Dehalococcoides mccartyi 195: one gene and its partner. The protein of the gene in region 1 interacts with the protein of each later gene in a pairwise test. Links are inferred from orthologs where the notes say so. Each region holds a gene or a part of one and is shown in the gene's direction. Other genes may lie near its edges.

What was found.
Region 2: the proteins of def (region 1) and DET_RS05055 interact in binary tests that used the Escherichia coli proteins (3 or more experiments, as listed by UniProt). The link is inferred for Dehalococcoides mccartyi 195 from one-to-one orthologs.

What each region holds. Positions count from the first base shown.
Region 1 is NC_002936.3:697,002-704,717, reverse strand. The notes cover bases 2,552-5,403. They hold def (peptide deformylase), read left to right. Parts: upstream 2,552-3,651; coding sequence 3,652-4,155; downstream 4,156-5,403. Other genes in these bases: DET_RS03955 (YggS family pyridoxal phosphate-dependent enzyme), read right to left, coding at 4,834-5,403; DET_RS03960 (MtnX-like HAD-IB family phosphatase), read left to right, coding at 4,178-4,837; heR (heliorhodopsin HeR), read left to right, coding at 2,563-3,366. Outside these bases: DET_RS03990 (sodium-translocating pyrophosphatase), read left to right, coding at 1-990; DET_RS08705 (hypothetical protein), read right to left, coding at 1,063-1,227; DET_RS03985 (dienelactone hydrolase family protein), read left to right, coding at 1,440-2,099; DET_RS03980 (DUF2177 family protein), read left to right, coding at 2,109-2,510; more of DET_RS03955, read right to left, coding at 5,404-5,496; DET_RS03950 (zinc ribbon domain-containing protein), read right to left, coding at 5,507-5,875; DET_RS03940 (hypothetical protein), read left to right, coding at 6,468-7,716. UniProt on the Escherichia coli protein: Removes the formyl group from the N-terminal Met of newly synthesized proteins. Requires at least a dipeptide for an efficient rate of reaction. N-terminal L-methionine is a prerequisite for activity but the enzyme has broad specificity at other positions.
Region 2 is NC_002936.3:886,820-894,592, forward strand. Bases 4,553-7,461 are described here. They hold DET_RS05055 (aspartate-semialdehyde dehydrogenase), read left to right. Parts: upstream 4,553-5,453; coding sequence 5,454-6,470; downstream 6,471-7,461. Other genes in these bases: DET_RS05045 (polyribonucleotide nucleotidyltransferase), read left to right, coding at 4,553-4,635; dapB (4-hydroxy-tetrahydrodipicolinate reductase), read left to right, coding at 4,652-5,443; dapA (4-hydroxy-tetrahydrodipicolinate synthase), read left to right, coding at 6,472-7,365; DET_RS05065 (GNAT family N-acetyltransferase), read left to right, coding at 7,368-7,461. In the rest of the region: DET_RS05030 (DEAD/DEAH box helicase), read right to left, coding at 1-1,680; DET_RS05035 (DUF503 domain-containing protein), read right to left, coding at 1,692-1,988; rpsO (30S ribosomal protein S15), read left to right, coding at 2,168-2,431; more of DET_RS05045, read left to right, coding at 2,473-4,552; more of DET_RS05065, read left to right, coding at 7,462-7,773.

The sequences.
Region 1 (7,716 bases):
TCCGGTACGGCTGTCGGCCTTGAGACCGCCATGCCCACCGCCATTACTATTGGTGCCGCTCTGCTGCTTTCTTACTGGATGGGCGGTCAAACAGGTATCGCCGGCGGGGCTGTGTTCGGTACGGCCGCTGCTACCATGGGTATGCTTATGACCTGTCCCTTTATCCTTGCCATGGATACATTCGGCCCCATTACCGATAACGCCAATGGTGTTATTGAAATGGCCGGAGTAGGCGGCAAGGTAAGGAAAATTACCGATCATCTGGATGCCGTAGGCAATACTACCAAGGCTTTGACCAAGGGCTATGCTCTGGCCTCTGCCGGTCTGGCTGCTTTCCTGCTCTTTGAGGCTTACCTGGAGCGGGTTGCCTTCCTTCGCGGCGAAACCGAAATGATGGCGGTAGACCTTTCACGTATAGAAGTATTTGTAGGCGGCTTGCTGGCGGTTGCCTTGGTATTCTTCTTCTCTGCTGTAGCTATCAAAGCCGTAGGCAAAACTGCCTCCAAGATTATTGAAGAAGTACGCCGCCAGTTCAAGGCTGACCCCGGTATTCTGGCCGGGACTTCACGCCCGGATTACGCCCGCGCAGTAGATATAACCGCTGCTGCCGGCCTGCGTGAAATGATTTTCCCCGGACTGCTTCCGGTTCTTTCGCCCATTGTGCTGGGTATTTTCCTTAAGGTGACCGGATATGATTCCGCTATGGCCATTGCCGGATTCCTGATGGTAGGCACCATAAGCGGTATTATGATGGCCGCTTATCTGAATAACTCCGGCGGTGCCTGGGATAATGCCAAGAAATACATTGAAACCGGCGAAATGCTTGAATCAGACGGCAGCCCCGTTATGAAACATACTGTTACTCATGCCGCAACCGTGGTAGGTGATACGGTAGGTGACCCCTTCAAGGATACTGCCGGCCCTTCAATCCACGTACTGATAAAGTTACTCTCCACCATTACTCTGGTACTGGCCCCCCTCTTTATCTAGTAAAATAGTTAACCAAAATCAAAAGCCCCCGGCCGAAAAACCGGGGGCTTTATTATTGAAGTGATACTATAGTCAGGCTGCAGCACCCACTGCCTTAGATTCCATCTCCTTGGCTAGGCATTTGGCACAATCTTGATGCACATATCTTTCCCGATACTCATAAAGGTTATTTTCATCCTCTATCCTGATAACCCTCTCCTTTTTGCACTTGGGGCAGGCGTTGATTGTAACTTTCATTTCGGCCTCCTCCATATTTATTGACTCAAACGCTGTGAGGAAAAGAGTCTGTCTGTGTTAGAAGGTTACAATAATTGACCGCTAAAGATAATGCGTATTAGTACTTATTTGGACTATGGGAAAACACCTATTTTTAAATATATCTTAACAATTTTGCTTTATTTATAATGACTTTGGTAGAGTAATGCCATATACTATAGCCAGGAATTTTTATGCAGATATACGAAAAAACCATAAATGTTGTCATAGGCACTACCAAACTGCCCGGTGAGCTGGCTGTACCGCCGGAACCCATAGGGCTGGTGATATTTGTGCACGGCTCCGGTTCAAACCGCCAGAGTCCCCGCAACCGTCAGGTTGCCCACCAGCTGAACAGCTACGGTTTAGCTACATTTTTATTTGATTTGCTGACACCCCAAGAAGATATGGTGGATATCCTGATAGCCAATACCCGCTACAATTTCCGCTTTCTGGCAGACAGGGTTATAAAAGTAACCGAAATGCTGAAGGACAGGGAAGAAACCAAAGACCTGCCGCTGGGATATTTCGGGGCAAGTACCGGAGCCGCCGCCGCGCTCTACGCATCTTCGCTGCTGCCCGGACAGATAAAAGCGGTAGTCTCCAGAGGAGGCCGGCCTGACCTTGCCAAAGAACTGCTGCCCATGGTGGAATCCCCCACTTTATTTATAGTAGGGGAGAAGGACTCTCAGGTGTTAAAACTGAATACTCAAGCCCAAAAGATAATGCGCGCTCCTAATCATCTGTGTATATTACCGGGAGCCAGCCATCTTTTTGAAGAACCAGGGGCACTTGAAAAAGTAGCCGAACTGGCCGGCGGCTGGTTTATAGAATACATGGAAAAGACGGCCTGAGGAGGAAAGATGAGCGGTCTGCTGGTCTACCTGATATTACTGGTGCTTATCTTTGTCCTGGACATGATTTGGATTGGGTTAATTGCCAAAAAATTTTACGTGACCGAACTTTCTTCCATTGCCCGCTGGAGCGGAGGGAGTATGTCACCGGACTGGCCTTCAGCCATACTGGTTTATCTGATTTTCAGTTTGGGCATAGTAACTATGGCTTTGCCCTTGGCAGATGACAATATTTTTGCCGCTCTGGCTTATGGCGGGCTTTTCGGTTTTATTACTTACGGCGTTCATGACCTGACTAATTATTCCACTTTAAATAGTTTCAGCCTGAAGATGGCTTTGGTAGATATGGGCTGGGGGGTTTTTCTGGGTGCTGCCGCCGGACTGACAGGCGGCATTTTGTACAGCCTGTAACTTTTTTTGAGAGTTTACCTGTTTTTACCTGTAAATGGTGACGGGAGGTAATATGGCTAACAAAAAAGTAAAACAGCCTGAGCTGAATCAGCCACAAGCGTTTAGGAATCTGCGGGTTTATAACCTTGTCATGGGCAGTTTCCATTTAGCCCAATCAATACTTATCTTATTCCTCAGCAACAGTTTTTCACTTCCGGTTACTACTAACTTTATCGGCGGCGGGCCCGGCGGGATTACTTTTAAACCACCCGAAATACTTTTTGACCTGCCTATAGGCCCCATGGTAGCCATTTTTCTGCTGCTTTCAGCCGCAGCCCATTTTCTGTTATCTGCACCGGGCATATTTGATTGGTACAAATCTAATTTATCAAAAGGGATTAACTACGCCCGCTGGTACGAATATGCCTTAAGTTCGTCTGTTATGATTGTACTTATTGCCATGCTAAGCGGCATATATGATATAGCCACTTTGATTGCAATTTTCGGGGCAAATGCTGCTATGAATCTGTTTGGCCTGATGATGGAGCTTCATAACCAGACCACATCCAAAACCAACTGGCTTTCATACACTTTCGGGTGTTTTGCCGGATTCATACCCTGGGTGGCTATAAGTATTTATTTCTTCGGGGCAATATCGCAAGCCAGCGAAAATATACCCACCTTTGTTTATTTTACCCTGCCTACTCTATTCGTTTTCTTTTTCAGCTTTGCTCTAAACATGTGGCTGCAATACAAGAAAGTGGGCAAGTGGCGGGATTACCTGTTTGGCGAGAAGGTTTATATATTCCTGAGCCTTACTGCCAAGACAGCTCTGGCCTGGCAGGTATTTGGAGGAGCACTGGCAGGCGGTTCTTAAACGAGCCTGAACAAGCATCCTAAACTTGCTGACCCGGCAATAAAAAAGCCCTCTTTTAAAAGAGGGCTTTCGTTTAAAGAAAATGGTCGGGGTGAGAGGATTTGAACCTCCGACCACCTGAACCCCATTCAGGTGCGCTACCAGGCTGCGCTACACCCCGACTGTGCAAGATATGGTAGCATAGTGCTTAACTTTGAGCAAGTCTGACTTTTTGTCCGCCAAAGCTAAATATGCTATAATTACAGGGTAATTTCAAAAACTAATGCATAAACGGAGAGAAATTTCATGGCAATACGCCGCATCTGTGAGTTGCCTGAGCCTATATTAAGGAAGAAGGCTAAAAAAGTACCGTCTATTGACGGCTCTATTCAAACACTCATTGATGACATGATTGAAACCATGAAGAGCGCTGACGGAGCAGGGCTTGCTGCCCCGCAGGTAGGCGTATCTCTAAGGCTGATAGTTTTCCGCGAACCGGACGCTAAAGAAGCCACAGTGCTTATTAACCCTGAGATTGTGAAAAAAGAAGGGCAGAGACAGGTGACCGAAGGCTGCCTTTCCATTCCAGGTTATTTTGGTGAACTTACCAGAGCCGAAACTGTCACTGCCAAGGGGCTTGACCGCCACGGTAAGGCTTTCCGCATAAAAGGTACCGGTGTTGTTGCCCAGCTGCTGGAACATGAAACCGAACACCTGGACGGAATACTTTATATAGACCACCTTGAGAGTGAAGAAAAACTGCATGAGATACAGCCGGAAGATGAAATACCCGAAGAAATCCGTGATTAGCAGATGAACAGGATAAACATATATGCCCGTTGCTCATAAACCTAAAATAATGTTCCAGAGTGATTTTGACGGCACCCTTACCGAAGGGGATGTAAGCTTTTTAATACTTGAGAAATATGCCCAGGGTGACTGGTGTGCTATTCTGCGTGAATACCAAGAGGGCAAGATAAGCGTAGGTGACTTTAATTACCGGGCTTTCGCCCTGGTAAAAGAAGACCGTGAAACACTGGTTGATTTTATCCGCAAGAATGCCATACCCAAGAAGGGCATTTACGAACTTATCAACTACTGCCGCCAGGAAGATATCCGCTTTTCGGTGGTAAGTAACGGCTTAGATTTTTATATTCATACCATGCTGGAAGAAATGGGATTTAAAGATATTGAGATAAATGCCGCCCGCACGCTTTTCACCAGCAACGGCCTAGATGCCCGTTATTACGGGCCTGACGGCAAAATGGTAGAAAACGGCTTTAAAGAGAGCTATACCAACCACTATAAATCACAAAATTACCAGGTAATTTATGCCGGTAACGGCCCTTCTGATTTTCCGCCGGCCAAGCTATGTGAATACGCCTTTGCTACCGATATGCTGCTTGACCGTTTTAAGCAGAGTAATCTGCCCTGCTATCCTTTTCAGGACCTGCACGATATCGTATTCCACTTAAAAGCACTGCCCCGTTAGGGTCGGGGGCCAAAAATACGCGTGCCCAGCCTGACCAGATTAGTTCCTTCCTGAACGGCCACTTTATAAGAGCCCGACATGCCCATGGAAAGAAACTTAAGCTCGGTATTAGGCAAACCCATAGCGGCTATTTCATCAAACTTGTTTTTAGTCAGGCGGAATACGCTACGCAGTTCATCAGGGTCTTCCAGTGCCGGCCCCATAGTCATAAGCCCTGAAAGCCTGAGATTTGACAAGCCGGATAACCGCTTTGCCAGTTCCACGGTATCTTCCGGCAATACCCCTGATTTCTGTTCTTCCCGTCCGCTGTTTATCTCTATAAACACAGATAAAACCTTGTCAATTTCGGCAGCTCTGCGGTTTAACTCGGAGGCTATTTCAAAACTATCCACCGTTTCAACCACCGAAAACAAACGGACAATTTTTTTGCATTTGTTTGACTGAAGCTTGCCGATAAAATGCCACTCAACCTTTTCCCCTATAAGCGGGTAAGTTTGCTCCGCTTCGGATAGATAGTTATGCCCAATTATCTTTACCCCGGCCTCTATAGCCGCCAGTATTTCAGCCGGCTGGCGTTTTTTGACAGCCGCTTCAAGTGTCACATCAGGCGGCAGCTCAGCCAGTATGTCCCTTATGTTCCGAGTAATATCTTCGTACATATTTTCAACCTTAGCCCAGGCTATTTCCGCATTGAGGACAGAAACGCATACCGGCTTCCACTCTGGCTTCGCAATTAGCACACTCGTACCGGGGTGTTTCCATTTCCAGTTGCTGTATCAAGTTTTCCATCTGCTTTTTACTCAGCAGGCGGGCTTTCACTGTAGATTGGAGACTTTTATCAATTTCAAACCGCTCATGGCAATGGCCGCAATACATGTATTGCTTGCGGGAAAAATCAAAGGTGGGGATAAAATAAACCGTGAGCTTTTTGCGCTGCTGTTCAACAGTCATTACCGAAGTAGTCTTACAGCCCGGACAGGTAGTGACCATGTATCCCAAAATATCGTAATATGCTTTATTTCCAAACAGTACAATCATCAAGTGATGTTATAATGGAAAAGCCTGCTTGTCAAACCGGTTATTTATTATCAGGTTGAGAGGCCAAGCCTAAAATGTTAATATGTACTCTCACAGCGGGGGAGTGCCGGAATTGGCAGACGGGCATGACTTAGGATCATGTGTCGAAAGGCGTCGGGGTTCGAGTCCCCGCTTCCCCACCACACACCACTCTAAATACCTGTTAAATCTAAATCACCAGGGTATACTCTCTCTCATTGCCTTCCCGAGGAATCAGCCGCTATCCGCATTCAAGGTTATATTTACCTTTATTCCATTATCATCTACTTAAATATTTAATTATTTACAATATTTGGCTGGTAATATATTTACCCATCTGCCCTTAAACTACCGCAAATCAAATCCAGCTTTTCGCTTTACATAATAGAATTTATTCTTATCTACTCATACTTTCGTATTGACTCTGGATTGAGCATAGATTAGACTACACATGAGTTATATATAAGTACTTGCTTGTTTAATAGTTCGTTTTGATTGTCAGAGCTATATGTAGTTTTTGGCAACGGTTATTTGTGGCATTGGTACTACTAGCCGGCCAAGGAAAGAGGATAAAATGGAGAATAAAAGCCCTACTCTGGGTCAGCATGTAGACCAGCCCGGTCCCAAAATTATGACCAAGCCTCTGCCCATTATTCTGGACGAAATGGAGGCTAATATCCGCGCCGCTGCGGAAGCTGCCAGACGCGCAGAGGAAGCAGCAAAACAAGCAAGTGCCTCCGCCGGTACTTCTATGCATGCCGCAGAAGTAGCCGAAAAAAGGGCGGAGGATGCCCGGCTTGCAGGTGAAAATGCAGCTGCAGTAGCCCAAAAAGCTGCTGCCGAAGCAGTCGCAAAAGCGGCTGAAGCCGCCTCAAAAGCCCAGGAAGCTATTTTGCGTTCAGTTGAGGCTGATAAGGCTGCCGTAAAAGCCGCCGAAACCTTCAAAAAAGCTGCTGACGATGCCAGTGAAAAAGCCAGAGCTTCGGCCGCCGAAGCAGCTGCCCAAGCCAGTTTGGCCGCTGAAGAAGCTGCCAGACGTGCCGAAGAAGCTGCCAGAAGCGCTGAAGAAACAGCCAGAGCTGCCATATATGCAGCCGAAGAAGCAACCGCCAAAGCAGATGAGGTTGCCCGTTCTTCAAAAGAAGCTGCCTTAGCTGCCCAGAGAGCCGCCGAACAAACAGCCATCAGGGCTGAAGAAATTGCCAAAGCTGCCAAAGAAGCTCTTGAGAGACTTATTAAGCAAGCGGAAAAAGCCAGTGATGAAGTTGCCGCCGCTATTGCGGCTGCCAAATCAGCCGGCAAAGAAGCTACTATAAAACTAACTACCGAAGCAGGTAAAGCCGCCGATGATGCCGGGCGCAAAGCCAAAGAAATGGCCGTATCTGCTTTACATTTATCCGAACAGCTGGCTCACAAGGCCGAAATGGCTGATGTGGCCGGAGATGAAGCTATAGAAGCAGCCACTAAAGTCAGCGGTAAATTAGCCGACGCAGTTGACGAAGCCGGACGAATAGCCAAAGAATCAGCTGCAAGCGGTTTCAAAATTGCCGAAAATATGGCTCAGCAAGCTGTATCTGCAGACAAAGCCGGCGATGATGCTATCCGGACTGCGATGTCCATCTTGCAGGAGCTAGCCACCAGAGCTGAAAGCACCGCCAAATCTGCCGCTGAGCGAGCTACCGGTGCTGAAGCTACTGCCAAAGCCGCTGCCGAACGGGCTACCGGTGCTGAAACCACTGCCAGAGCTGCTGCCGACAGAGCGGTGGCAGAGGTAATGCGGGTAAGGCAGACAGCCGAAGAGGTCGCCCAAAGCGCACGCAAAG
Region 2 (7,773 bases), 190 kb from region 1 along the record:
GTCCAGTTTTTTCTTTTCCAGCAGGGCTATCTGGGAGTTAAGGTCAAAACGGCTTACCAGATAGCTTTCACCCTGATGCAGATAGACCGCCCCCGGATAGGCCTGCAAAAAGGCGGTTTGAAAGTCCAGCGTCTCAATAATCTGTCCGCTTTCGGCATCTATCAGACAGAAATCCTTGCCCGAAGCCGAACGGATACTGATATCTCCGGCGGGATAAGAAATATCGGCTGACAGATAATAATTGTCCCTCCGCTTATTAAGCACTCTTTCCTGGGCAAGTGTATCCAGCTCCTCAATCAGGTTTTCACCGAACATATCCGTTTCACTGGCGTTTACCGGCATCTCCCAGGCGGCACATAAAAGATGAACCCGGTAGATATATGGATTTTCCGGATTGATAAAAGTGCCTTCAAAACCGCTGTTAAACAGTTTTTCGGGGTTATTCATATAATACTGGTCAAGGGGGTTATCCAGCCCCAGCAAAAAGGAAAGGGAGTGTCCGCACCTTCGGCCGCTGCGCCCTGCCTGCTGAAAAGTGCTGGAGATACTGCCCGGAAAGCCGGTCAGTATGGTAGCCCCCAGGTCACCTATATCTATTCCCAGCTCAAGTGCATTAGTGGAAACCGCCCCAAGCAATCTGCCTGAGAAAAGCTCTTTTTCTATCTTGCGGCGGTCTTCGGCGGTATACCCTCCCCGATAAGGCTTGATGAGGTCTGCAAACTCCGGCTTTATGGCTATCAGGCGGTCACGCGAATATTTATAAATAAGCTCGGTCAGCCGTTTGGTACGGGTAAAGTCCAGGGTACGTATTTCGTGGCTGACCAGTTCGCTTAGAAGAAACGAAGACTCCGAGTTGGCGCTATGGCGTATGCCGTTAGCCGGGTCAATAATGGGCGGATTCCAAAAGACAAAATCTTTTTCTGACCTGGGAGCGCCGTCATTATCTACCACTGAAAAAGGCAGCCCGGTCAGACTTTGGGCATGAACGCCGGGGCTGGCTATAGTAGCCGAACTGAGAATAAACTGCGGGGAACTGCCGTAGTAACGGCAAAGACGCCGAAGCCTGCGGATAATGTTTGCCAGATGCGAACCAAATACCCCCCGGTAAATATGGGCTTCGTCTATCACCACATATTCCAGGTGGCGTAAAAACCGCCCCCACTTCTGGTGAGACGGCAGTATGGAAACATGGAGCATATCCGGGTTTGAAAGTATAATCCGGGCTTTCAGGCGTATATCCGCACGGCTGTTGCCGGGGGTATCGCCGTCATATACAGCTATTTCCTCATCTGCCAGGAGTGAAGGCACTGCCAAAGATTTCAGGCTTCGCAGCTGGTCCTGTGCCAAAGCCTTAGCCGGGTAAAGGTATAAAGCTCTGGCATTCGGGTCTGAGAGCAGTTTTTCCAGCACCGGCAGGTTATAGCACAAGCTTTTGCCGCTGGCCGCCGGGGTGGCCACGATAATATTCTTCCCCTGCCGGCTAAGGTTTACAGCATTTGCCTGATGGGTGTACAAGGGCAAAATCCGTTTTTTCCTGAGGCGTGCATCTATCCGGGGCAACAGCGGGGCGTCAGTTCTGGCATATTCCGCCGGACGGTATGGCAGGCGTTCAATATGGGCTATCTGCTCCTGATAATCAGGCAGGGACGCAATGTAGGCTAAAAATTCGGTAGTTTCCAAAAGCCTTTATCCTAAACCGCCATTATTTCAATCTGAAAATCACGTATAACCACATCAAACCCGCCATCAGTCACAAAAGCCAATACTTTATTCAGTAACTGGTCAGCCACCACAGCACTGTTGCTGATACAGCTTATACCAATAACCGCCGTCTTCCATCTGTCCATTTCTTCGGCTTCGGCTACCGAAAGATTAAAACGGTTTTGCAACTGCCTGATTAACGGCTGAATAATCTGGCGTTTGCCCTTCAGCGAGGTATTTTCAGGCAAGTCCAGCCACAGTTTTAATATACCGGCGTGCAAACTCACCCAAACACCTCTTTTAAAGCCCTTAAATGAATATAGCGTTACCCATATATTACGTCAAGTAAACACTTGCCGGAATATGGTATATTATACCTAAATATAGCGCATTTGTTTTACAACACAGGTACAGTGTGATATAATTTTGACTTTAAATTGAGTAGAATAACATAAGGGGAATAAGTTTGGACAAACAGGAAAAATCTCTGATTATCAACGAATTCAAAAAGAGCGAAAACGATACCGGCTCTACTGAAGTGCAGGTAGCCTTGCTCACTGCCCGTATTCACCAGTTAACCACCCACATGATTGCTAATAAACATGACTTTCATACCAAGAGAAGCCTGCTTACTTTGGTTGGCCGCCGCCGCCGCTTGCTCTCATACATGCGCAACAATAACGGGGCCGGTTATCAGGAGCTTATTGCCAATCTTGGCCTTAGAAAATAAATATTGCCAAAGGCAAATAACCCTGTAAGGAGATTACGTTATTGATAACTGCCAACTCATTTGAACGAACTATTGGCGGCAGAAAACTTACTATAGAGAGCGGGAAAATGGCCCGCCTTGCAGATGCCGCAGTAACTATCCGCTATGCGGATACCGAATTACTGGTAACACTTTGTGCTGCCAAAAAACCGCGCGAAGGGGTGGATTTCCTCCCCCTGACTATAGACTACGAAGAGCGGATGTATGCCGCAGGCAAAATCCCCGGCGGGTTTATCCGCCGCGAAGGACGCCCCAGTGAACAGGCTATTTTGGCCGGACGTCTGACAGACAGACCTCTCCGCCCCCTTCTCCCCAAGGAGTGGCGGAATGAACTTCAGATTATTATCACCGTAATTGCCTCAGACAAGGAAAATGACGCTGATATCTGGGGTGTGGTAGGTGCTTCAACCGTTCTTACCATGTCACAAATACCCTACGAAGGCCCGGTGGGAGCCAGCCGCGTAGGTTATACAAACGGCGAATTCGTGCTTAACCCCACCTTTGCCCAGCTGGAACAAAGCCAGATGGATTTGGTGGTAGTCAGCACCCGTAAAGCCGTAGTTATGATTGAAGCCGGGTCTAAGGAAATTCCCGAAGACCTTATGATTAAAGCGATTGAGTTTGCCCATCAGGCAAATCAGGAGCTTATTGACCTGCAGGATGAAATCCGCGCCAAGCTGGGCAAGGAAAAACTGCCGGTGCCGGTGCTGGAAATACCCGAAGAAGTCAAAGCAGCGGTAGCCGCCTTTGTAAAAGGGCGAGTAAACGAAGCCCTGAGCCATCAGGATAAAACCCTCCGTGAAAATGCGGTTGAAGCCCTTCAGAGCGAACTGGTTGAAGCTTTGGCAGAGACATATGCCGAAGGCGATATTCTGGCCGCTTATGATAAAGAAATCAAAAAGGCTATCCGCTCAACTATACTTGAAAAAGATATCAGGGTAAACGGACGGGGTATTAAGCAGCTCCGCCAGCTGGACGCTGAAACAGGTATTCTGCCCCGCGTTCACGGTTCAGCTTTGTTCACCCGGGGTGATACCCAGGTTATGGCCATTACCACACTGGGTTCTTTGCAGGAAGCCCAGCAGCTGGACGGCTTGAGTGCCGAAGATACCAAGCGTTTTATGCTTCACTATAATTTTGCCCCCTTCTCTACCGGTGAAGTTAAGCGTTCCGGCTCCCCCGGACGGCGTGAAATCGGTCATGGTGCTTTAGCTGAAAGGGCTTTGGTGCCTGTCCTGCCCACTCCCGAAGAATTTCCCTATACCATTCGTATGGTAGCTGACGTAGTCGGTTCATCAGGCTCTACTTCTATGGGCAGTGTCTGTTCGTCCAGTTTGTCACTTATGGATGCAGGTGTACCAGTTAAAAAAGCTGTTGCCGGTATTTCCATCGGCCTTATTACCGGTGAAAATGATACCTACTGCACCATTACTGATATTGAAGGTATTGAAGATAACTACGGCGATATGGATTTCAAAGTTGCCGGTACCCGTGACGGCATAACCGCCATACAGGTGGATATGAAAGTCAAGGGTATCAGCTTTGACGTTATCCGTGACGCTATCTACCAGGCCAAAGAAGCCCGCTATACCATACTGGAAGTAATGGACAAGGCTCTTGCCCAGCCCAAGACCGAGCTTAGCCCTTACGCCCCCAGAATGTACAAGATAAGCATTGACCCCTCCAAGATTGGCAGTGTTATCGGCAGCGGCGGCAAGACCATCCGCTCTATTATTGAGCAGACCAATACCACCGTTGATATTGAAAATGACGGCACAGTGGTCATCGGTGCTACTGACGAAGCTTCGGCCCAAAAAGCTATAAAGATAATTGAAGACCTGACCAAAGATGTAGAAGCCGGCAGTGTTTATACCGGTAAAGTTACCCGGATAATGACCTTTGGTGCTTTTGTTGAAATCCTGCCCGGCAAAGAGGGCATGGTACACATAAGCGAACTGGCCGACCACAGAGTGGAAAAAGTGGAAGACGTAGTTAAAGTGGGTGACGAAATAACAGTAAAGGTAACTGAGATTGATTCACAGGGCAGAATAAACCTGTCACGCCGGGTCATTCTCAATCCCAATGCTGTTCCCATCTCCCGCAACCGTGATTCCCAGCCGCGCCGTTCCGGGCCTTTCCGCCCTCAAGACCGGTCTAACTCATAATATATTAGGAGGCGCTATGACACCTATAAAGGTTGTAGTTCACGGTGCCTCAGGCAAAATGGGCCAGGAGGTCTTAAAGACCCTGTGCCAGGAAAATAACCTTCTTCCGGTGGGAGCAGTGGACATACGGGCAAAAAGCCCTGCCCTGCCCCTGCCGGACGGAAGCGGCTCTATCCCCTATTCGGCAGACCTCTCTTCCGTTCTTTCGCAGACCAAGCCGGATGTAATGGTAGATTTTACTATTGCCAAAGCTTCCATGCCTGCTATCCGCATTGCCGCCGCCCACAAGGTTAATCTGGTTATAGGCACTACCGGCTTTTCGCCTGAGGAAATATCAGAAATTGAACAGCTGGCTAAAACTAATGATATCGGCATTATAGTTGCACCCAACTTTGCCCTTGGTGCTATAATAATGGTTCACTTGGCACAGGAAGCATCACGTTTCCTTGCCAGCGCCGAAGTGATAGAGCTGCATCACGATAAGAAACTGGACTCACCTTCCGGTACTGCGCTGGCTACAGCAGCCGCCATGCTTAAAACCCGGGGTGAAGCCTTTAACAAACCGGCTAAGGAAAATATGTCAGATGCCCGCGGACAGGAACATGACGGCATCCGGGTGCACAGTGTGCGCCTGCCGGGTTTGCTGGCCCATCAGGAAGTTATTTTCGGAGCGGCCGGTCAATCTTTGACTATACGGCATGATGCCTTCAGCCGCGAATGTTATATGCCCGGTGTGGTACTGGCGATAAAAGAAATAGTCCAAACCAAAGGTTTTGTTTTCGGTCTGGACAAACTGCTTAAGCTTTAGGAGGCAGTCCATGGGTTACAGAGTGGCCATAGTAGGTGCTACCGGAATGGTAGGTCAGGAATTTATAAAAGTACTGGAGAAACGGGATTTTCCTATGGATACCGTTTCACTCCTGGCGTCAGACCGCTCTGCGGGCAAGAAAATGATGGTCAAAGGCGAGGAAATAGAGGTCAGGGAGACCGCCTATGATTCGTTTAATAACGTGGATATAGCTTTGTTCTCTGCCGGGGCGGATATTTCACGCCATTTTGCCCCCATTGCCGCCCAGCACAAAGCAATAGTAGTAGATAACAGTGCCGCTTTCCGCATGGACCCCAAAGTCCCCCTGGTAGTACCGGAAGTGAATATTGAAGATATTACCAGGCATAAAGGGATTATTGCCAACCCCAATTGCTCTACCATTCAGATGGTAGTCGCCCTGTACCCTCTGCACAAGGTAAATCCAATTAAACGTATTGTGGTAACTACCTTTCAGGCTGTGTCCGGCACGGGCGTAAACGCGGTAGATGAGCTGCAAACCCAAACCCGCCAGCTCCTTGACGGACAGAAAGCGGTTGCCCATGTATATTCCCACCAGATTGCCTTTAATGTGCTGCCGGAGATTGACGTTTTTCTGGACAGCGGCTATACCAAGGAAGAATGGAAAATGCTGGAAGAAACCCGCAAGATTATGCATGCTGACAACATACAGCTTTCAGCTACCTGCGTAAGAGTACCGGTTATCACCGGCCATTCTGAAGCTGTAACTATAGAATTTGAACGTCCCATGGAGCCGGAACAGGCCCGGGATATACTCCTTCGGTCACCGGGTATAAAAGTACTGGACGAACCGGCTGTCAAACTTTATCCGCACCCCTGGCTGGCCACCGGTACAGACGAGGTATTTGTGGGACGGATACGCAAAGACATTTCCAACCCCAATGGTTTGGTTATGTGGGTGGTGGCGGACAATGTCCGGAAAGGCGCGGCCCTAAACGCCGTCCAGATTGCCGAAGAACTGGTCAACCGCGGCATGATAGGAGGTTAAGATGAAAGAATTAGGCAGGCTGATTACGGCCATGGTAACCCCGTTTAAAAAAGACGGGACAGTAGATTATGCCCAGGCTCAGAAACTGGCTCTGGGACTTCTTGATTCAGGCAGTGACGGGCTGGTGGTAGTTGGCACTACCGGCGAATCACCTACCGTTACCTGGGAAGAAGAACACGCCCTGTTTGCAGCTGTAAAATCTGCGGTCGGCAACCGGGGAAAGGTTATTGCCGGAACAGGTGCTAACAGCACCCAGGAAGCCCTGGAAAATACTCTCAAAGCGGAGAAGATTGGGGTAGATGCCTGTTTGCTGGTAGTGCCCTATTACAATAAACCCACCCAGGAGGGGTTGTACCTTCATTTCAAGACTATTGCCGAGGCTACCAAGCTTCCCTGCATACTTTATAATGTACCCTCACGCACCATCACCCACATGAGTCCGGAAACAGTAATCCGCCTGAGCCAGATACCCAATATTGTGGGTGTCAAGGAAGCCAGCGGCAAACTGGATGATATAGCCCAGATAATAAACAATGTCCGCCCTGATTTCACTGTCTGGAGCGGTAATGACAGTGATACCCTGCCCATGCTGGCCATGGGGGCTTACGGCGTTATCTCGGTAGCTTCCCACATAGTGGGCAAGCAAATAAAGGAGATGATAACCAGTTTTGTTTCGGGCAATACGGATAACGCAGCCGCTATTCACCGCCACCTGACCCCGCTGATACGCTCACTTTTTGTAGTATCCAATCCCATACCTATCAAATACGCCCTGAATTACCTGGGGTTTGAAGTAGGCGGGCTTAGACTGCCCATGACCGAAGCAGATGAAAAAACTGCTGCCCTGATACGCGAAAGTCTGAAGGGCTATACTATAGACCTGCCCATAAAATAAAAATGATACAGTCTGACAATGGTCTCTACCGTTTGGAAAAAACGGATATAAAACGTCTTGCCTATGTAACTGCCGAAGCCTTCAAAGATGACCAGCTTACTTCGTACCTCCTGCAGGGAGATACCCGGAAAATTAAGCGGTTACCGGTTGTTTTTGAATACTATGCCGCACTGGGCATAAAATACGGGCAGGCTTATGCCTCTTCGCCTGATATGGAGGCAGTGTCCGTTTGGTTTGACGCCCCGGTGCATATTTCTCTCTGGCAGCTGATAAGCTGCGGCTTTCCCGTAAAAAACATGTGGTGCGGGTTTAATTACTTTCAGCAGGATATGCATCTGAACAGCCTGTGTGACAAAATGAGAAACCAGCTATACCCTTTCCCCAACAAATATCTTGCCCTGCTGGCAG